DNA from 4 places in the Neobacillus sp. NPDC097160 genome. Region 3 is predicted to be linked to each of the others. Evidence: riboswitches for the same ligand, from Rfam matches in the RefSeq annotation. Region 3 holds a riboswitch; each other region holds the start of a gene.
What was found. A riboswitch is a leader RNA that binds a small molecule or an ion and turns the genes downstream of it on or off. The one in region 3 is predicted to bind S-adenosylmethionine.
Positions count from the first base shown of each region.

Region 1: it holds a riboswitch for S-adenosylmethionine, as region 3 does, so the genes downstream of both, ACIQXV_RS19170 (methionine ABC transporter ATP-binding protein) here and metE (5-methyltetrahydropteroyltriglutamate--homocysteine S-methyltransferase) in region 3, are expected to answer to the same signal.
Region 2: it holds a riboswitch for S-adenosylmethionine, as region 3 does, so the genes downstream of both, ACIQXV_RS02100 (homoserine dehydrogenase) here and metE (5-methyltetrahydropteroyltriglutamate--homocysteine S-methyltransferase) in region 3, are expected to answer to the same signal.
Region 4: it holds a riboswitch for S-adenosylmethionine, as region 3 does, so the genes downstream of both, metK (methionine adenosyltransferase) here and metE (5-methyltetrahydropteroyltriglutamate--homocysteine S-methyltransferase) in region 3, are expected to answer to the same signal.

Region 1 is NZ_JBIWDU010000013.1:177,387-182,988, forward strand. It holds gene sufD (Fe-S cluster assembly protein SufD) at 1-78, opposite strand, end outside; gene sufC (Fe-S cluster assembly ATPase SufC) at 100-885, opposite strand; gene ACIQXV_RS19160 (MetQ/NlpA family ABC transporter substrate-binding protein) at 1,275-2,102, opposite strand; gene ACIQXV_RS19165 (methionine ABC transporter permease) at 2,119-2,784, opposite strand; gene ACIQXV_RS19170 (methionine ABC transporter ATP-binding protein) at 2,777-3,802, opposite strand; SAM riboswitch class I at 3,997-4,106, opposite strand; gene ACIQXV_RS19175 (O-acetylhomoserine aminocarboxypropyltransferase/cysteine synthase family protein) at 4,240-5,556, opposite strand.
Region 2 is NZ_JBIWDU010000002.1:27,352-32,953, reverse strand. It holds gene argH (argininosuccinate lyase) at 1-1,253, shown strand, start outside; gene ACIQXV_RS02115 (carbon-nitrogen hydrolase family protein) at 1,372-2,226, shown strand; gene ACIQXV_RS02110 (GNAT family N-acetyltransferase) at 2,314-2,994, shown strand; gene ACIQXV_RS02105 (GNAT family N-acetyltransferase) at 2,999-3,670, shown strand; SAM riboswitch class I at 3,746-3,857, shown strand; gene ACIQXV_RS02100 (homoserine dehydrogenase) at 3,933-4,928, shown strand; gene ACIQXV_RS02095 (glycosyltransferase family 2 protein) at 5,110-5,602, shown strand, end outside.
Region 3 is NZ_JBIWDU010000019.1:83,640-89,241, forward strand. It holds gene ACIQXV_RS23725 (histidine phosphatase family protein) at 150-785, shown strand; gene metE (5-methyltetrahydropteroyltriglutamate--homocysteine S-methyltransferase) at 971-3,262, opposite strand; cobalamin riboswitch at 3,414-3,606, opposite strand; SAM riboswitch class I at 3,700-3,810, opposite strand; gene ACIQXV_RS23735 (ornithine--oxo-acid transaminase) at 3,882-5,090, opposite strand; gene pruA (L-glutamate gamma-semialdehyde dehydrogenase) at 5,163-5,602, opposite strand, start outside.
Region 4 is NZ_JBIWDU010000023.1:56,650-62,251, reverse strand. It holds gene pckA (phosphoenolpyruvate carboxykinase (ATP)) at 1-554, opposite strand, end outside; SAM riboswitch class I at 818-956, shown strand; gene metK (methionine adenosyltransferase) at 1,158-2,357, shown strand; gene asnB (asparagine synthase (glutamine-hydrolyzing)) at 2,618-4,522, shown strand; gene ACIQXV_RS25830 (gamma carbonic anhydrase) at 4,752-5,264, opposite strand; gene ACIQXV_RS25825 (alpha/beta hydrolase) at 5,383-5,602, shown strand, end outside.

The sequences.
Region 1 (5,602 bases), on a different contig from region 3:
CCACGCTGGCTCGTTCATTTCTTTTGAAAAAGAACTGACAAACCCCTGATCAAATGGTAATTTTGTTTCTGTTGTCATTTTAATCCTCCTAACACTCTCTTACGCTTCTTGCCCAACTGTTTCATCTTCAATTCCAAGCTCTTGCTTGATCCAGTCATATCCTTCTGCTTCTAAGCGTTGTGCCAGCTCCGGTCCGCCTGATTTCACAATACGGCCTTGCATCATAACGTGCACATGGTCAGGAGTGATATAGTCTAACAAACGTTGATAGTGGGTGATGACTAAGCAGCCGAACTCCTCGCCGCGCATTTCATTGATTCCCTTAGAAACAACCTTAAGGGCATCGATGTCTAAGCCGGAGTCGATTTCATCCAAGATAGCAATTTTGGGTTCTAACATCATTAATTGCAGGATTTCATTACGTTTTTTCTCTCCGCCTGAGAAACCTTCATTTAAATAGCGCTGTGCCATATCAAGATCCATTTCAAGGAATTCCATTTGCTTATCCATTTTACGAATGAACTTCATAAGCGAAATTTCATTTCCTTCGCCAAGGCGGCTATTGAGTGCTGAACGTAAAAAATCGGCATTTGTTACGCCGTTAATCTCACTTGGATATTGCATCGCCAAAAATAGACCTGCACGCGCGCGTTCATCTACTTCCATTTCAAGGACATTCTGTCCGTCTAACGTAATGTTTCCGCTAGTTACTTCATATTTTGGGTGCCCCATGATCGCCGATGATAACGTGGATTTACCAGTACCGTTTGGACCCATGATCGCGTGGATTTCGCCGCCCTTTATTTCAAGGTTTACACCTTTTAAAATTTCTTTCCCATCAATTTCTACATGTAAATCTTTGATCGTTAAAGTTGATCCAGCCATATCTATACCTCCGAAAAGAAAGTTTTGTATCTTGTAGACCCAATGGGTCTATGTTCTATTCTCATTTTATTCTCATTACAATCTTATAACAAATGAAATGTATTAGCAACTCCTAAACAGTAAAAACAATGTTATTATTTTCATTAAGCAGACTCTAAATGAGAATGAGAGTGTGTTTTTGGGAAAATTCAGTCAATAAACCATTATGTAAAATGGGCCCGTTTAAAATCATACCTCATTTTTTGGACATTTCCAACAGTATTCACGGGTAAAATCCTTTCTATTTTTACCCAATAAGAAGGATTCATGTATGTAATGGCCTGCTCCATTCGAAATAGGAAAAGCCAGTGAGGGGATCACTGGCTTCTGTCTTTCTACCTATTTATATATTACTCAGCAACCGTTACCGCACCTTTGTATTTATCTAGAATGAAATCTTGAATTTCTTTTGAATGCAGAACTTCTACAAGCGTTTTGATGTCTTTACGGTCTTTATCCTCTGAACGTACGACCACAAGGTTTGCCGGTACAACGTCATTGCCTTCAAAGGCAATTCCATACTTGCCGATATCAATACCGCCTTCTAATGCGTAGTTCGTATTAATGACGACCGCATCACCTTCACCACTTTCGAAAGAAGAGGCTAATAATTTTGCTTCAATTAAAGTGGAGAAATCAAGGTTCTTTGGATTTTCAACAATATCCTCAACTCTTGCGTTCGCGCCAACGCCTTCTTTAAGCTTAATTAAACCTTCTTTTTCAAAAATCGGTAAAATACGTCCGTGGTCACTAAGTGAATCACTCATAATAATTTTTGCGCCTTTTGGAAGGTCTTTTAAGCTTTTATATTTTTTAGAATAAATTCCGATTGGTTCCTTATGGATTTCACCAACACTTACAAATTTAAAATCCTTATTTTCTTTCATTTGTAGGTCTAAATACCCTGGTGTTTGAAAATAGTTTGCGTCGAGTTCTTTATCTCGTAACGCTACGTTTGGAAGGATATAGTCTTGGAAAACTTTGATTTCCAGGTCAATGCCTTTTTCTTTTAATAAAGGTTTTGCCGCTTCTAGCACTTCCGCATGCGGTACAGCAGATGCACCAACGACTAATTTCTTGTTACCATCCTTTTTAGCAGTATCATTTTTTTCCCCGCCGCACGCTGTTAGGGCAAACACTGCGAACGCAATAAAAAGAACACTTAGTAATTTTTTCATTATTTAACTCCTCCAGTTATCGTTTATCTGTTTTCTTTGTAAAATAATCTCCAACAAATTGGATGATAAAAACCAAAATTAATATCGCAATCGTTGCAACTAACGTAACAACTGGTCTATTGCGCTGAAAACCTTCAAGGTAGGCAAAATGCCCAAGTCCACCGGATCCAATGACCCCAGCCATCGCGGTAAAGCCGACTAGCGAAATAGCTGTGACGGTAATCCCTGAAATTAATGCCGGTAAAGATTCAGGTATCAATACTTTAAAAATGATATGACCATGTGTTGCTCCCATCGATTGCGATGCTTCAATAACACCTTTATCGATTTCCCTTAGGGCAATTTCTACCATACGAGCATAAAAAGGAGCTGCTCCAATAATAAGGGCTGGGAGCGCAGCATTTGCACCAAGCATAGTCCCAAGTAATAATTTTGTAAATGGAATTAATAAAACAATTAAGATAATAAAGGGGATAGACCTAAAAATATTAACAAAGCCGGCAATAACGACGTTAACAGGCCGATTAGCCCAAATATTACCTTTATCCGTTAAAAACAACAATAGACCCAGGAATAATCCTAAAATAAATGTCGCAAACACGGAAATGGAAGTCATATAAATGGTTTCACGTGTTGCTTCTATTAAATTTTCCCACTTTACCATTTCCATAAAATTAGCCATTACTGATCACCTCCACGCCAACTTGCTGGGAGTGAATATAATCGATGGCTTGCTGTATTTCGCTAGCTTGTCCATCCAAATGGATAAATAATGTTCCGTATGATCCGTTTTGCGTGTGCGAAATTTTCCCTTGAAGAATATTTACAACAACATCGAAATCCCGGATTATGTTTGTGATTAATGGCTGTTCAGCTGCTTCCCCGATGAACGAGAGCTGAACCACTTGTCCATACGGATAAAGTTTAAGTAAATGTTCGATTGTTTCTTTCGTTTCTTCCGGTTCTGTTACCTGCTGGACAAACCGTTTGGTGATTGGCTGCTGCGGATTTTTAAAGACATCAAGCACGGAACCAAGCTCTACCACTCGGCCGCTTTCCATCACTGCTACCCGGTGACAGATTTTACGAATGACATGCATTTCATGGGTAATTAAGACAATTGTTAACCCGAGCCGTTTATTGATATCAACTAACAATTCTAAAATCGAATCTGTCGTTTGCGGATCGAGGGCTGAAGTTGCCTCATCACATAACAATACTTTTGGATTATTTGCGAGAGCTCTAGCAATCCCAACCCGCTGCTTTTGTCCGCCGCTTAGCTGTGATGGATAAGCATTTTCTCGGCCTTCCAGTCCAACCAGCTTAATCAACTCTTCGACCCGTTCCTTTCTTTGTGGCCCCTTAACTCCGGCAATTTCTAGGGGAAAAGCAATATTTTCACTAACTGTTCTTGACCACAGCAAGTTAAAATGTTGGAAAATCATGCTAATTTCCTGACGCGCTTTTCGAAGTTCAGCTCCCTTGATTTTCGAAATCACTCGGCCGGCAACCGTGACACTTCCATCAGTCGGCAGCTCCAGGCCATTTAACATCCGAATCAGGGTACTTTTTCCGGCACCGCTATAACCAATCACACCGAAAATTTCTCCATTTTGTATTTCAAGGTTCACGTCATCGACGGCCTTTAGCTCCCCTTGCTTGGAGGGATATATCTTATGAACATCTTTTATTGAAATCACTTGAATCACCTGCTTCTTATCCTGATTACCAGTTACTTAAATATAGGTTTGACTGTTTAGGCGAAAATATTTTGGAAAAATAAAATGCGGGAGGCTTCTAGCTAGACAATTTCCAAAGTCGAAATTTATACTTTCCTATCCCAAAACAAAAAGCCTTTCTGCGCAGGCAGAAAGGCATCACGAACTAGACCTTTCTCCCATCTTCCAAAGCAAACGCTTTGTGTGAATTGGCACCATTTCAATAAATAATATTGACGGTTGCCGGGCTTCATCGGGCACATCCCTCCACCTCTCTTGATAAGAGCTAACAGCATTCTATATTCAATTAACACGTTAAATTGTTTAAGTGAATTATTTTACAAATGCTATCGTATCACGGATAAAAAGGGGTGTCAACGAAAAATTCTTTATTCTCGAAAAAATAGATTTAGGAAATTTTAGGCATTTGCCTTCACTGAAGCCAAGCCTGTTGCAGCTTCAATCGCTGATTCGAGATCCTCGATTAAATCCTCAACATTTTCAATTCCGATCGAAAGTCGAATTAAATCCTCTGATACACCTGCCGCTTTAAGTCCTTCCGCATCTAATTGCTGATGCGTCGTACTTGCCGGATGAATGATTAAGCTTTTTGCATCACCAACATTGGCCACATGCGCCCAAAGTGACAGCGAATCAATCAATTTAGCGCCTGCTTCTTTTCCACCCTTAATGCCAAAAATAACCATAGAACCCGCACCTTTAGGTAAATACTTTTTCGCGAGCTTCTGGTCTGGGTGTGATGGATGACCCGGATAGGAAACCCAGTCCACGGCAGGATGGTTTTCTAAATACTCAACCACTTGCTTTGTATTGGCCACATGCTCCTTCATCCGGACATGAAGTGTCTCGAGTCCAAGCGTGAATTGGAAGGCATTTTGCGGGCTTAGCGCAGGGCCAAGATCACGCAATAATTGCACGCGTGCTTTAATAATATAGGCAATGGCACCGAGCGCTTCCGCATAAACAAGATCATGATAGCTGGCATCCGGTGTCGTAAAGCCCGGGAATTTCGGTGAATTCCAATCAAACTTACCGCCATCCACAATGATGCCTCCTGTAGATGTCCCATTTCCCAACAGCCATTTTGTTGCCGAGTGCACGACAATATCGGCACCGAATTCGATTGGCCGGCAAAGATATGGAGTAGCAAAGGTGTTGTCAATAATTAATGGTACCCCTGCATCATGAGCGATTTCCGCTACTTTCTCAATATCGAGCACACGCAAGCTAGGATTACCAATCGTTTCCGCAAAAACAGCCTTTGTTTTTTCTGTAATCGCCGACCGGAAGTTTTCCGGATCATCCGGGTTGACAAACTTCACATTAATTCCATATTTAGGAAGGGTAACAGCAAATAGATTATACGTTCCGCCATAAAGGTTCGATGCAGAGACAATCTCATCCCCTGCCTCGGCAATGTTTAAAATCGCGAGCGTGATGGCAGCCATGCCGCTAGCAACAGCAAGTGCACCAACGCCTCCTTCTAATAACGATATTCTTTCTTCAAAAACCGTAGTGGTCGGATTGTGAATCCGAGTATATATGTACCCAGGTTCCGCTAAGCTGAAAAGGTTTGCCGCATGTTCGGTATTTTTGAATTGATAGGCGTTGTTTTGATAAATTGGAACTGCGCGAGCACCTGTTACCGGATCCGGAGCCAAACCACCATGAACACTCAATGTTTCAAAACGATACTTCTTTTGATTTTCTGCCATTTCTCTTCCTCCTCATTTGTAAAATAATTAAACCCCACTTCATAAG
Region 2 (5,602 bases), on a different contig from region 3:
TACAAATGTTAGGGGAATGCGGCATTATTCCAGTAGAGGATGTCGAAAAAATTAAGGATGGTCTTCTATCGATTAAACAGATGGTAGAAAATAATGAGGTTGAGTTCTTAGTAGAAGATGAAGATATTCATATGAATATCGAAAAATTATTGATTGAAAAAATAGGCCCTGTCGGCGGCAAGCTTCATACGGGCCGCAGCCGAAATGACCAAGTGGCAACGGATATGCATCTTTATTTACGTACAAAAACAACGGAATTAATTAAATTGCTTGAGGATGTCCAGGGAGCATTAATCGGGCAGGCGAAAGAGAATGTTCAAACGTTACTTCCGGGGTACACACACTTGCAGCGTGCCCAGCCGGTTTCCTTTGCCCACCATTTAATGGCTTATTTTTGGATGTTTGAACGCGATAAAGAGAGATTAATAGACTCGCTTAAACGAATTAATTGGCTTCCACTTGGCTCCGGGGCATTGGCCGGGACGACCTTCCCGATTAACCGTGAGCGTGTAGCCGAGCTGCTAGGGTTTGAAACGGTGTATCCAAATAGCATGGATGCCGTTAGCGACCGCGACTTTATACTTGAATTTTTATCGATTGGTTCCATCATTATGACCCATATTTCAAGACTTTCTGAGGAATTGGTCATTTGGTCGAGCCAGGAGTTTCAGTTCGTGGAGCTGGATGATTCATTTTGCACAGGTTCAAGTATTATGCCGCAAAAGAAAAACCCGGATGTTCCTGAGCTTCTAAGAGGGAAAACCGGCCGCACATATGGTAATTTGATTGGCCTATTAACCGTTTTAAAAGGCTTGCCGCTCGCGTACAACAAGGATTTGCAGGAAGATAAAGAAGGCATGTTTGATACAGTGGAGACACTAGAAGGCTCATTAAAGCTGTTAGCACCAATGATCGAGACGATGACCGTCAACAAAGATGTAATGCGTAAAGCTATTAATAATGATTTTTCCAATGCCACAGACATTGCCGATTATTTAGTACGAAAGGGGTTACCATTCCGAGAAGCTCATGAAGTGATTGGAAAAATTGTTTTATACGCGATTCAGGCTAATAAATTTTTGCTAGATTTAACTTTCGAAGAATATCAAGGATTCAGTCCATTATTTGAAGAAGACATTTATAAAGTACTGGCTCCTGAGCATGTAGTTGCCGTCAGAAACAGCTTTGGCGGAACAGCCCCTGAACAGGTGATGAAGCAAATCTCGCTTGCCGAAGGGAAACTGCAAGAATAATTGATGTTAAATGCCCGCTACTTGGCGGGCTTTAATTATTTAATTAAGGGATGAAGTTTGAATAAAATACTAAAATATTAGATAATTCCTTTAAAAGAATCAAAACTGGAGGAGAAAAATGAAACTAAGAGTATCTGTTGTGCAGTACCATCTGCATACAATTCAATCCTTTGAGGAATTCGCCGCACAATGCGAGCATTACATAAAAACGGCTGAAGAATTTGGTGCGGAGTTTGTCCTGTTTCCGGAATTCTTTACCACCCAGCTCCTCTCCATTGGCAGCGAACAGGGGCAAAGTCTAACGATCGACGACCTGCCAAGCTTTACTGAACAATACCGTGAACTCTTTTCGAATTTTGCAAAACAAACAAATATGCATATTATTGCAGGAACACATGTTATTAAAAAGGATGATCAGCTCTATAATACCGCTCATTTATTTTATCCAGATGGGAGGATCGGTGAGCAAGCTAAGCTGCATATTACCCCAACAGAAGTGAACGAGTGGAATATGGCGCCAGGGGATTCGTTTCAAATATTTGAAACGGATAAAGGAAAAATTGCACTGCTTACTTGCTATGATATTGAGTTTCCGGAAATTGTCCGCATGGCAAAAGCTAAGGGTGCCGATGTCATTTTCTGTCCATCCTGCACAGATGATCGTCATGGTTTTCATAGAGTACGATATACAAGCCATGCCCGCGCAGTGGAAAACCAAGTATATGTGGTCTTAACAGGAACTGTCGGTTCACTGCCAACAGTCGATTTTATGCGGGCAAATTTTGGCCAGGCGGCAATAATAACCCCAAATGATATCCCATTTCCGCCAAAAGGCATATTGGTAGAAGGGGAAATTAATAATGATATGGTTGTAACAGCCGATCTGGATTTAGAACTTTTATATAAAGTTCGCGAGCACGGCTCGGTCACAACCTGGCGTGACCGCAGAACAGACCTTTATACCGATTGGTAATTAGAAAAACTTGGGGCTTACTTTTAGCGAAGCCCACTAGCAGATGAATGTTGTAGCTAGATATAACAAGGGGTGTGAAACCAAACCGTGTATCGAAGTGAATTTTATGTATATGACCAGGGTCAGCCCGTAAAGGCGATCATTCGCAATTACACCAAAAATGATTTTGATCAGCTCATTGAAATCCAGTCTGAATGCTTTCCACCGCCTTTCCCAGCCGAATTATGGTGGAATAAACAGCAGCTAACGAATCATGTAACCATTTTTCCAGATGGTGCGCTATGCTGTGAAATTGCAGGGAAACTGGCTGGTTCGCTCACAGGTCTTTGTGTCGAGTTTGACCCAAATAATCTCAATCATTCTTGGGAAGAAATCACCGACAACGGGTACATCCGCAGCCATAATCCGAATGGCGATACATTGTATATTGTCGATATCAGTGTTCGCCCACAATACAGGAAACTAGGGCTAGGTAAATTAATGATGCAAGCGATGTACCATATAGTCATTGAAAAGGGATATGCCCGACTGCTGGGCGGAGGCAGGATGCCAGGCTATCATAATGTGGTTGATCAAATGACCCCCAATGAGTATCTAACAGCGGTCATTAGTGGAGAATTAGACGATCCCGTCATTAGCTTTTTGCTACGGTGCGGCCGTGTACCAGTCGGCATTGCAAAAAATTATCTCGATGATGAAGAGTCCTGCAACAATGCAGCCTTAATGGAATGGAAGAACCCGTTTAAATCACAAGAAGGGGGCGTATAAGCCGATGGAATATAAAAGAATAACCAGTATTGGAGATCCCAATTTTAAAAAGCTTCATGATTTAATGAAAGAAATTTTCCCACCGGAAGAAGTATTGGAATATGACCATTGGAAAGAACCGTTGGAAGACCCAAGCATTCGTGTGTTTGTTGCCACAAAAGCAGACCAAGTTGTCGGAGCAACGGAATACCGATATTACCCCGATTGGAATATTGCTATGACGGATTTTACCATTATCAGCGAACCGGGATTAGGGCTTGGACGATTTTTAGCGCAAAACCGTTTAAAGGATTTAAACCAGCTTGCCAAAGAAAATGGCAAAGTGTTGTTCGGAATGTTTGCAGAAATCTATGATCCTTACCGAGTAGAACATCACGAATTTGGCGGCGTTAAGGTGATGGACCCCTATGTGCGCCGGGAAGTATTGTCGCATTTAGGCTATAAGCGCCTTGATCTTACTTATGTTCACCCTTCTTGGGAAAATACTGGGGAGGCTGTAGAGGGACTTGATTTGTGTTTCATGCCAACAGATGATGAGTTTGGTCAATTACCAGCCGCTTTAGTAAAGGATTTTCTGACTACTTACTATTCGGTTTTATCCAATAAACCGCAGAAATGGCTCCAGATGATTGAAAAAATCACGACAATAGAATCAATCGCTTTATTACCGTTATAAAAATCTATTGACATTGACAGAAGATTCAGCTAACATTCTCTTTATAACTTGGTAAATTAATGAAACTAAATACAACTCTTATCCAGAGCGGCGGAGGGACTAGGCCCGATGAAGCCCGGCAACCTTCAAGGTATTCCTTGAAAAGGTGCTAATTCCTGCAGGTTATTTTTAACCTGACAGATAAGAGGAGGATTCTGCCCTCTTCTTATGAAGAGGGCTTTTCCTGTTTTAAAAAAAATATCTAAATAGGGGTGGATGGACAATGACTGTAATAAAAGTGGCAATCCTAGGTTTTGGAACAGTTGGGGAAGGTGTTTATCGGACGATTCAATCACATGCGGAGGAATTAACAGCGGTATTGGGTAAAAAGGTTGAGGTTGCCGCTGTCCTAATAAAAAATAAGCAGAAGGAAAGAAACGTCAGTGAGGATGTTCTCCTTACTACAGATTTTGAAGACATTCTAAATATGCCGGAGCTTGATATTGTCATTGAAGCCATCGTGGACAAGGACCCAACATTTTCATTTTTGAAAAAGGCCATCGAACGGGGATGTCACATTATTACAGCGAATAAAGAGATGTTTGCCCATCATGGACAAGAGCTGCTCGAGCTGGCAGAAAAAAATAATGTATCGGTTGGTTTTGAAGCAACGGTAGCAGGGGGAATCCCAGTAATTCAAACCTTTAGACAATTATTAAACATCAATCGCATTCAACAGGTTCAAGGAATCTTAAATGGAACTTCGAATTTTATCCTGACCGAAATGCGGGAGGGTAAGCAGTCATTTGCCGAAGCACTAAGCTTAGCCCAAGAAAACGGATTTGCTGAAGCTGACCCGACAAATGATATTGAGGGCTATGACGCCTTTTATAAAGCGATGATTCTTAGCCGGATTGCCTTTGGAGAGGAACCAAACTGGCATGATGTTGAGCGTGAAGGGATTACCGCTATTACAAGTGAATTAATTGAAAAAGCTGAAGAATTAGGCTTACGGTATAAACATATTGCCCAAATAAGTAAGTCGGGAAATCAGATTAAAGCAACCATAAAGCCGGTCCTTGTTGGAAAGGAGCATCCATTTTACCATGTGGAAGGGGTTCAGAATGCTGTCAGTGTCCACTCTGATATTGTGGGTGAAATCACGCTGCAAGGACCAGGTGCTGGAATGTTTCCAACTGCAAGTGCTATCATCGAAGATTTGGTTTATGTGTGTAAAAACAATGCACCAGCCCCTCGACTAACGGCATTAACAACATGATAGAAATTTCTCCAGAAAAAAAGAGTCCTCAAGCTCTTTTTTTCTTTGCTTTCAATAAAAAATAAACGAAATTAACAAAACTGGGCTCAAGTTTAGTCAAAACTAAATGGTAAACATATTGTGTAAAAGCTCGACCAAATGGACTAGTTATTTGATAAAACAAAAATTGAAGGGGTGCGTCATGTCAGGAAGTTTTAAAAAAGAAAGTACACAAAAAGAAAGTACACAAAAAGAGATGATGCAAAGTCCCCAAAAAAGTAACACTGAAGGTTCATCGGTAAATAAAATTGATCAAGACATTGAAGTCAGTGTTATTATGCCGTCACAAAATAAATATCCACTTAATCTATTTTCCCTCTATTCACTTGAACTCCAAACCTTTAATCCTGCAAAAATGGAAGTCATCTTTATTAATGATGCCTCAACAGACCAAACGGAAGAAAAACTAAAAGGCTACTCTCCGCCCTATCACTTTAAATATATCCATAGTAATCAAAAGCTGGGAAGAGCAAAGGTCAGAAATTTAGGTGTTCGTTCTGCAAGGGGAAGCATTTTGATCTTTCTAGATGCGGAAATGATCACGGAACCTGATTTTGTTGAAAATCACTATAAGTATCATCAATCCAAAAATAACGTGATTTTGTCAGGGGTTATGCATTCCAAAGCACTATATA
Region 3 (5,602 bases):
AGCTTAAATATGAATTTATTTTTGAAAAAGCGTCTAACCCCCAGTGCGTTAAAGCTAAAACTCATCGGGGATCAGACACACTAGCCCTACTCTCACTCAAATGTATGTTAATATTCTATTTATAATCTTAAAAAAGTAGGTGTTTATAGTTGACTGTACCCAAAAAAGTAACGCTTTATTTTGTCCGGCATGGGGAAACTCAATTTAATGTGGAAAGACGGATGCAAGGATTTTGTGATTCTCCCCTAACAGAAAAGGGAATAGCACAGGCCAAAGCAGTAGGCAAAGGATTAGCGGACATTGAATTCAAAGCGGCCTATGCTAGTGAGAGTCAGAGGGTAGTAGATACTGCAAATCTTGCTATCGGTGTTAGAGAAATACCTCTATCAATCGATGCACGGCTTAAAGAAATGAACTTCGGTATCCTAGAATCCCTATTATTCACTGATATTTCCGCCCAATATGGAAATATACTAGAGACTTTATTTAGTCTTGAAGATTTACATTTATCTGCTCCCGATGGGGAATCCTATGTTCAACTTTTTTTGAGGACAAATATAGCTATTGAAGAGATTATTAAAAAACATGAAAGAGAAGGCGGAAATATTCTCGTATTCTCTCACGGGGTAACGATTGGTAACTATTTAATGCAATTAATGCAAACGAAAAAATATCTCCACCATGATAATTGCAGCGTTTCCGTTGTCAACTACTCGGGTGGCGATTTTCACGTTGATCGTGTGGCGGATACCTCTTTTAGAGAATTTGGAAATAACAGAGCCTGACCACATATTTATACCAATTGGAGGACAGGCATCTTTTAAAAATATTTTCTAAAAAGAAGCCTGTCCCTTTTATTACGGAAGATGATTAAATAGTTCAGATACAGAAAAAATAAAAAAGCCCTAGTCCGATTAACAAAACTTCTGGACTGGGCCTTTTTTAGATTTCAAATGCTTAATTATTATTCCTATTTCACGAGGAGTTCTTCTCTCGTTTGTTCTGCTGATTTCACCATGACTCGCAGTGCCGCGACCGTTTCATCAATACCTCGGGTTTTCAAGCCGCAATCGGGATTAATCCAGAATAGTTTTGGATCAAGTACTTGAAGTGCACGATGAATATTTCTGGTCATCTCTTCAAGCTGCGGGACACGCGGGCTGTGAATGTCGTATACACCAAGACCAATACCCTTATCATATGTATGGTCCTCAAAGGCATGAATGAGTTCACCATGGCTTCTTGAAGTTTCAATCGAAATAACATCTGCATCAAGCGCTTTGATTGCATTGATGATATGTTTAAAGTCTGAATAACACATATGGGTATGAATTTGCGTATCATTTTGAACAGAGGACGTCGCCAGTTTAAATGCATAAACAGCAGCCTCAAGATAGGCGGCCCATTTTTCACGTTTTAACGGCAGTCCCTCTCGAATGGCAGGCTCATCCACTTGAATCATACGGATTCCATTTTCCTCAAGTGTTTCCACTTCTTTTCGAAGTGCAAGCGCAATTTGATTTGCCACTGCATAACGTGAAATATCATTACGGACAAATGACCAGTTTAAAATCGTAATCGGGCCTGTCAGCATTCCTTTTACTGGTTTGCTTGTTAACGATTGGGCATAAACAGTTTCTTCAATTGTCATAGGTTTCTTGAATGCGACATCACCGTAAATAAGCGGCGGCTTCACACATCTTGAACCATATGACTGAACCCAGCCGTATTTTGTAAATTGAAATCCAGCTAATTTTTCACCAAAATATTCAACCATGTCTGTCCGTTCAAATTCTCCATGTACCAACACATCCAGACCGAGTTCTTCTTGAATATCAATCCACTTTTTTATTTCCGCCTTTATAAAGGCTCCATAATCACTATCGGTTAATTCGCCTTTCCGCCATTTTAAACGCTGTTTTCTGACTTCTTTTGTTTGCGGGAAGCTCCCTATCGTTGTCGTAGGAAGAACTGGTAATTGAAAAGCTTTTTCTTGAATTCCCTGCCGGACGGTAAATGGGGCTCTCCGCTCTGCTTGATCCTTCTGTAAGCTGAGTGCAGCTTCACGGACTTGAGTGTTATTTCGAATCGATGATTGATTTAATGTCTGAATCGCTCTGGTACTTTCTGCGATTTCCTTCTCGATCTCTTTTTTTCCATCGTTTATGCCTTTTGTAAGTATCACCGTTTCCGCTAATTTTTCATCAGCAAATGATAACGTATCTCTTAGCAACTCATCGAGCGTTTCTTCGATTTTTACTGTCACAGGTACATGCAATAAGCTTGATGACGGCTGAACAATTAGACTTGTTTTGGGAACAACCTCGGTAATCTCTGTAAGAATTGAAAATGTCTCCTCAAGATTCGTACGCCAAATGTTGCGACCATCAATTACTCCAGCTGCAAGGACCTTATTTTTTGGAAAGCCGTATTTTTTCAAGGCAGCAAGATTCTGACCTTCATCATGTACAAAATCCAGTCCAATTGCCTGAACAGGAAGTGAAATGACCTCTTCGTAATGCTCGATACTTTCAAAATAAGTTTGCAAGATCACCTTTACGTTGGGTGCTGCATCATGCAATGCCTGGTAGACTTCGTTAAATATAGCAATCTCTTCTTTTAAAATACTAGCAGCTAAAATCGGTTCATCGAATTGTACCCATTCTACGCCTTCTGCCTCTAGTTCGCGTAAAATTTCAGCATAAAGAGGGACAAATTGTTCGACAACTGCTTTAAACTCACTTTTGTTATAGCCTTTTGATAGCTTTACAAATGTAACCGGTCCTAATATAACAGGTTTTCCATGAATACCAAGTTTTTGTTTCGCCTCTTGGTAAAATTGAAGCGGGCGGTTTTCAACAAGAGCAGGCGCTGTTTCAGCAAGCTCTGGAACTATATAATGGTAGTTTGTATTAAACCATTTGGTCATTTCAGATGCAACTGCATCTTTCGTTCCTCGAGCAATATCAAAATAGGTTTCAAGTGGTATCTTCCGGCCGCTGTATTCAAATCGTCTCGGTACTAAACCGAACATAACGGCCGTATCTAGCACATGATCGTATAAGCTAAAGTCTCCAACCGGGATCAAGTCCACTCCCTGCTCCTGCTGCTTCACAAGCTGCTGCAGGCGAATCTCCTCCATTTGCTTTAAGAAGGCTTCTTTGCCTACTTTACCTGCCCAAAACTGTTCCAGTACTTGTTTCCATTCGCGTTTTTCACCAATTCTTGGGTACCCTAAATTTGAACTTAATACTTTTTCCATAATGGTTTTTCTCCCCTTTGTGTTTTGGTCCTCAACTAAAAAAATCTCTCTTTTCAAAATAAAAAGAGAGATTCATACGTATAGTTAACTAGAGTTGAGACCTTCTGGATTCCTCAACACGTATTCCTCACCCCCCTATATCCTCGTAGAGTATAAGTGCATACAACAGGCAGGTCTCCTGACTTTGGTTCATCGCTTCTTATCCCTTCCCATTTCAATATGAAACAGTGGCAGTTCGATAAGTCGCTCCCCATTACAGTGGCGGGACCGTGCCGGTATTTCACCGGTCTTCCCTTTTAAGCCGTGTAAATCATTTACACAGCACCTGAAGCTTTTGATATAAAGTTTTTAAAAACAGATTTGGAACCATTTATCTCGTGAAAAACAAAAAGTCTCTCTAATGGTACATAGAGAGACTTGCGAATCCTTTGTCATCCCTCTCATTTGCCAAAGCAATATGCCTTGCTGGAATTAGCACCTTTTTAACAAATTTGTTAAATGGTTGCTGGGCTTCATAGGGCCAGTCCCTCCGCCTCTCTTCATAAGAGCTTTTAATTTTTAAAAATGTTTTGAATTATTTGCAATAATAGCATGCAAAACAGGTACTGTCAAAGATTATTTATTTATAAGCCAAAACCTGTTTAATTTTTTCAACAGCCCAATCAATTTCTTCCTTTGCAATTATAAGCGGCGGCGCAAAGCGAATCACCGTATCATGGGTTTCTTTACATAACAGTCCTTCATCCTTTAACTGCTCACAATAAGGTCTTGCTTCCTCTGTTAGTTCAACGCCAATAAACAGGCCTCTGCCTCTAACTTCTTTTATAATTGGATTATTGATTGATTTTAATTGTTCAAGGAAGTAGTTTCCTAATTCAAGCGAGCGTTCTGCTAGTTTTTCATCTTCAAGCACTTCAAGTGCTGCAATCGAAACAGCACAGGCAAGTGGATTTCCACCAAAAGTTGAACCATGTGATCCTGGGTTAAATACGCCTAAAATATCAGCATTCGCTACGACACAAGAAATAGGGAATACACCACCGCCAAGTGCTTTTCCTAATATCAGCATGTCAGGATTGATTCCTTCCCATTCATACGCAAACATTTTACCCGTACGACCCAGACCTGCTTGAATTTCATCGGCAATAAACAAGACATTGTTTTCATTACATAAGTCAAATGCGGCTTTAATAAATCCTGCCGATGGAATGATAATCCCCGCTTCGCCTTGGATTGGCTCGATTAAAAATGCTGCAGTATTAGGTGTAATAGCTGCTTTTAACGCCCCGAGATCGCCATAGGGAATTAAGTTAATTCCCGGCAGCATCGGACCAAAGCCGCGCTTATATTCTGGATCAGACGATAAGGAAACAGCCCCCATTGTCCGGCCATGGAAGTTACCGGTGCAAGCAATGATTTCTGCTTGATTATCGGCAATTCCCTTAACATCATAACCCCAGCGGCGGGCAGCTTTAAGGGCAGTTTCAACGGCTTCTGCCCCTGTATTCATTGGGAGCGCCATGTTTTTATTGGTTAATTGACAAATCTTTTCATACCATGGACCAAGTTGGTCGTTATGGAAAGCACGGGAAGTAAGTGTCACCTTATCCGCTTGATCTTTTAAGGCTTGAATAATTTTTGGATGACGATGCCCTTGGTTAACAGCGGAATAGGCACTAAGCATATCCATGTAGCGGGTACCTTCCGGGCTTTCTACCCAAACACCCTCTGCTTTAGCAATTACGATTGGCAGCGGATGATAGTTATTCGCACCGAATTTTTCTGTTTGTTCAATGATTTCAGTTGTTTTTGCTGTTTTCATAGTCATTATGTTAGCTCCCTTCTTTATTTTTCCCAAAAGTAAGGACTTCAAGGAAGAAGACCCCTTTCGGAAAAATCCCTATAATGTTTCAGAAGTTGTTTTTGCCTGCATATGAAGCAGCAAATAATCAGGACCGCCGGCTTTTGAATCTGTGCCAGACATATTAAAGCCGCCAAATGGCTGATAGCCGACAATGGCACCGGTACAGACACGATTAAAATACAGATTTCCAACGTGGAATTCTTCCCTAGCCCGTTCAATATGTTCACGATTATTAGAAATAAGGGCACCGGTTAAACCATAGTCAGTATTATTGGCAATTTCCATCATATGGTCAAAGTCACGTGCTTTACAGATAGCCACCACCGGTCCGAAAATTTCTTCCTGCATCAAGCGTGATTTTTCATCAAGATCAGCGAAAATCGTCGGCTGGATAAAGTAACCTTTCGAATCATCGCCTTCACCGCCGGTCATCAATCTGCCCTCTTGTTTGCCAACTTCGATATAATTCATGATTT
Region 4 (5,602 bases), on a different contig from region 3:
ACAATTTTCCGTTCAAACGAAATGATAATAAAGGTTTCCGAGTTCGTACCATCAACAGCAGGATTGGCTTTAAAATTGGGTGCAGAAATAACCGTAAATCCGCCATCATGTGAAAGTAACTCATCTTCAGATGGGCGAATGAATAACTGATGTACGAATAAATTATGCCACGCATATTCATTGACCACCTGGATGGGTAAGCGGGATTTTTTATCAGCTCCAGCAAAGCCTTTAAATACAAAAATTTCATTTTGTTGTTTTAAGTACTCAAGAACCTTATAATATAGGCTAGTGAACACCGCTTCAGAAATTGGCTGATTCGTCGGTCCCCAAGCAATTTTATCTTTCGTTGCCTCTTCCATCACAATAAATTTATCCTGCGGTGAACGACCTGTATATTTGCCAGTAGAGACGCGAACGGCTCCCGTTGCGGTTAACGTTCCTTCATTGCGGGTTAAGATTTTTTCGACTAATTGGGGAACGGATAATTGTAATTGAGCATTACTTTCTTGTAAAAGTTGATTTAATTCATTTGGAATATGAACAGAATTCATTTACGGAAACCTTCCTTTATTTTGGTTTTTATTATCATAATATTGATAAATAGTATAACACATTTAGAGAAATAGTCTACACTATTAAATGAATTTAGGTTACATTTTATACATTATTCAAATAATTTATAATCAGTCATGACAATAATTTAGATTATGAATAAATAATGAAATCTTCCTTCCTCTACTCCCTGAAAATTTCTTGAAAAACTTATTGACAGTACTCATCATTTTAGCGTATCATTCTGATTTGAACGGATACTCTCTTATCCCGAGCTGGTGGAGGGACAGGCCCAATGAAACCCAGCAACCTGCAATACGAAAAGAATGACCGCTTAACAGGTCCTTTTCAAATGCGAAGGTGCTAATCTGACGCAAGGCTTCAGCCTTGAACGATAAGAGTGAAAGGCCCGGAACAACCTTTCCTCATTATGGTAAGGTTTTTTGTTTTGTATAAGTCCTTTTATGAAAAGAGTTTCTAATAAAAATCCTTTGTTTATTTCATACTAAGGGAATGAGTACCGTATCAATTCACGAGGTTCGAGAAGTATTCCTGTAACCTTCATAAAACCTCGATGATCTCATATGATAGGAGGAATTCAGATGTCAACAAAACGTCGTTTGTTCACTTCTGAATCAGTAACTGAAGGTCATCCGGACAAGATCTGTGACCAAATTTCTGATTCCATTTTAGATGCCATTTTAGAAAAGGATGCAAATGCCCGTGTTGCTGCTGAAACATCGGTAACAACCGGATTAGTTCTAGTTGCCGGCGAAATCACGACTTCTACTTACGTGGATATTCCAAAGATTGTTCGTGAAACGGTTAAAGGTATTGGTTACGATCGTGCTAAATATGGCTTTGATTCCGAAACTTGCGCTGTGTTAACTTCCATTGGTGAACAAAGTCCTGACATTGCCATGGGTGTTGATCAGGCCCTTGAAGCACGTGAAGGATTAATGTCAGATGAAGAAATCGAAGCAATTGGAGCAGGTGACCAAGGCTTAATGTTTGGTTTTGCTTGTAATGAAACCAATGAGCTTATGCCTCTTCCAATTTCACTAGCACACAAGCTTGCTCGCAAATTAACAGAGGTGCGTAAAGATAAGGTTCTTGAGTACCTTCGTCCAGATGGGAAAACGCAAGTAACCGTTGAGTATGATGAAAATGACAAACCGGTTCGCATTGATACCATCGTTATCTCAACTCAACATAATCCGGAAGTAGGGTTAGAGCAAATTCAACGGAACTTGAAGGAATATGTCATCAATCCGGTTGTTCCACAAGAACTTATTGATGAAAATACAAAATATTTCATTAACCCAACAGGCCGTTTCGTTATTGGCGGGCCACAAGGGGATGCCGGTTTAACTGGCCGTAAAATTATTGTTGATACGTACGGTGGCTATGCTCGCCATGGCGGCGGTGCCTTCTCCGGTAAGGATCCTACAAAAGTTGACCGTTCTGCTGCCTATGCAGCACGTTATGTTGCTAAAAACATCGTTGCAGCTGGCCTTGCTGACAAAGTCGAAGTTCAGCTAGCCTATGCCATTGGTGTGGCACGCCCAGTTTCGATTTCTATTGATACGTTTGGCACTGGAAAGGTAAGTGAAGATGTTTTAGTTGATCTTGTAAGTGAAAACTTTGACCTTCGCCCAGCAGGAATCATTAATATGCTTGACCTTCGCCGCCCAATCTACAAGCAAACAGCTGCATACGGCCATTTTGGACGTACAGATGTTGACCTGCCTTGGGAGCGCACTGATAAAGCAGAGGCTTTACGCGGGCAAGCAAATTTATAAAATAGAAAAGCGAAAGCGCCTCGGCGCTGCAGCTAGGCAATAAAAGCAGTGGGAGTTGCATATTTAATGTAACTCCCGTTTTTATTTTTTCGTCTATTTTCTTGTTCAGTAAATGGTTAACTGGAATAAAATGTTTAAGTAGGCCAAAAGAAGTGAAAACTGAAGATACTTTAATTTCCTATTGTTCACAGTGCATTTTTTATAAAAAAAGTGGTAGTATTAGAGAGGTTTTATTTTTAATGGAGTAGGTGAGGTACATAATGTGTGGTTTTATCGGTTGTGTACACGACAAAACACAAAACTATAGTGACAAGCAAAAACAAGAATTTAAAAATATGAATGATATTATCACCCATCGCGGACCGGATGATGATGGCTTTTATTATGATGATCATATTCAATTTGGTTTTCGCCGCTTGAGTATTATTGATATTGAGAGCGGCCATCAGCCGTTAACGTATGAAAATGAACGCTACTGGATTATTTTTAACGGTGAGGTTTACAACTATGTTGAGCTACGTGAAGAACTTCTTAAAGAGGGCTTATCATTTGCGACGAGCTCCGATACAGAGGTCATTATCGCCCTTTATAGTCATTTAAAGGAAAAAGCGGTGGAAAAACTGCGTGGGATGTTTGCCTTTACCATTTGGGATAAGCAAGAACAGACGCTTTTCGGGGCACGCGACCCGTTTGGAATCAAACCGTTTTTCTATTTTGAAGACGGCGAAAGAACGTTCTTTGCTTCTGAGAAAAAGAGTATTCTGCTGGCATTAGAAAATGATGTTTTAAATTATGATTCCTTGCAGCACTATTTGACCTATCAATTTGTTCCTGAACCGAATACGTTGTCAGAGGGAATTCACAAGCTTGAGCCTGGTCATTATTTTACGAAGAAAATCGGCTCGGCTATGGAAATCAAACGATATTGGAAGGCACAATTTAAGCCGGTACAGAAATCTGAAGATGAATTTGTTAAAGAAATTCGCGACATCCTTTTTGATTCAGTTGAAAAACATATGCGCAGCGATGTTCCGGTTGGCTCCTTCCTTTCCGGTGGAATTGACTCTTCGATTATTGCGTCAATTGCCAAACAATATCACCCTGCCATTAAAACGTTCTCTGTTGGTTTTGATCACAATGGCTTTAGTGAAATTGATGTTGCCAAAGAAACTGCCGAAAAGCTTGGTGTGGAAAATATCAGTTACGTGATTTCACCAGAAGAATATATGACTGAAGTGCCAAAAATCATGTGGCATATGGATGACCCGCTTGCTGACCCAGCCTGCGTACCGCTTTATTTTGTTGCTCGTGAAGCCCGTAAACATGTAACTGTTGTTCTTTCAGGTGAAGGAGCCGATGAACTATTCGGCGGTTACAATATTTACCGTGAGCCGCAATCATTAGAGGTATTTAATAAAATCCCGCGAGTAGGAAAAGTGCTTTTAAAAGGGATTGCTGGCATGATGCCAGAAGGGATGAAGGGGAAAAGTTTTATTGAACGCGGCGTAACCCCGATGGAAGAGCGTTATATTGGGAATGCAAAAATGTTTTCAGAAGAAGAAAAGCGCGATCTTTTAAATGTTTATCATGAAGGATTGAATTATTTAGATGTAACAAACCCACTTTACAGGGAATCGAAGGGATACGACCCGGTTGACCGGATGCAATATATTGATATCCATACATGGATGCGCGGTGATATTTTACTTAAGGCAGATAGAGTCACAATGGCCCATTCGTTAGAACTACGAGTGCCATTCCTTGATAAGGCTGTGTTTGAGGTCGCATCGAAAATCCCGACTAGCTTGAAAACAGCAAATGGGACAACAAAGTATATTTTACGAAAAGCAGCAGAAGGAATTGTGCCTGCACATGTACTTGATCGGAAAAAGCTTGGTTTTCCAGTACCAATTCGTCACTGGTTAAAGAATGAAATGAACGATTGGGCGAAAACGATCATCCGTGAAAGTAACACAGATCATTTAATCAATAAAACATATGTCTTGAGATTGCTTGAAGACCATTGCCAAGGAAAAGCTGATAACAGCCGGAAAATATGGACCGTTCTTATGTTTATGGTGTGGCATCAAGTATATGTAGAGGATGTTTATTCTTTTCAACGGGATTATGCCTTACAAAAAGAATTGCAAACGTTGAAGCAATAAGAAAAGCGGAAGCGCCCTGGTCAGCGGCGTATGGCCTGGAGCGCTCCAACTGAGATAAAGGAAACACGGAGAGCCGGAGGCGATTCGATGTTGACTTATCGTAGGGCGGAGAGCGAAGGACACTAGCCGCTAGGGCGCTGGAGCTGGACAATTCTCAAAGTCGAAATTTATACTTACGTAACTTGTAATATGAAAGCACCCATCCGGTTGATGGGTGCTTTTCAAATTTTTATGACTGCAAAGACTTATAATATTGACCCTTCTCGGCATATTGTGTATAAATGCGTTCCATTTCTTTTTTATCCTCTGAAGTCAATTCTCTAATAACTTTAGCTGGTCTGCCAAATGCTAAAGTATTAGGGGGTATTTTTTTCCCTTGAGGTACAAGACTCCCTGCGCCAATAAATGCACCTTCACCGATTTCAGCATTATCAAGAATAATCGAGCCCATCCCGATTAATGCTCTTTTCCGGATAATACAGCTGTGAAGGATCACCTGGTGTCCAATCGAGACTTCATCTTCTAAAATTAGCGGGTTATTAGGGCTTTGGTGTAAGATAGAGTTATCTTGAATATTTACTTTATTGCCAATCTTCGTTGGTGCGACATCACCTCTTATACTTGAGTTAAACCAGACACTGGAATGTTCGCCAATTTCGACATCGCCAGTAATGGTTACATAATCGGCAATAAATGCGGTCTCAGCAATTAACGGATATTTATTTTTATAGGGGTAAATCATCGGGTTCGCTCCTTTTTGCATGATAGTACTATTTTATCGATGAATAAAGCGATTTTCAAAAAAATTCATCTTATTTACGAAAACAATTGCTTATTACTTTTTTCTAGGGGGATAAAATATGTGGAAGTGGGAAGCTGAAGGGGAAGCAAAGGCGGTAATCGTAATCGTTCATGGGGCAATGGAACACCATGGCAGATATGGCTGGCTGATTGAAATGTGGCGGTTATCCGGCTTTCATGTCATCATGGCCGACCTTCCAGGGCAAGGCATGACAACAAGATCCCGCCGCGGCCATATTGATTCCTTTGATGAATATATCATTGAGGTAAAGGATTGGG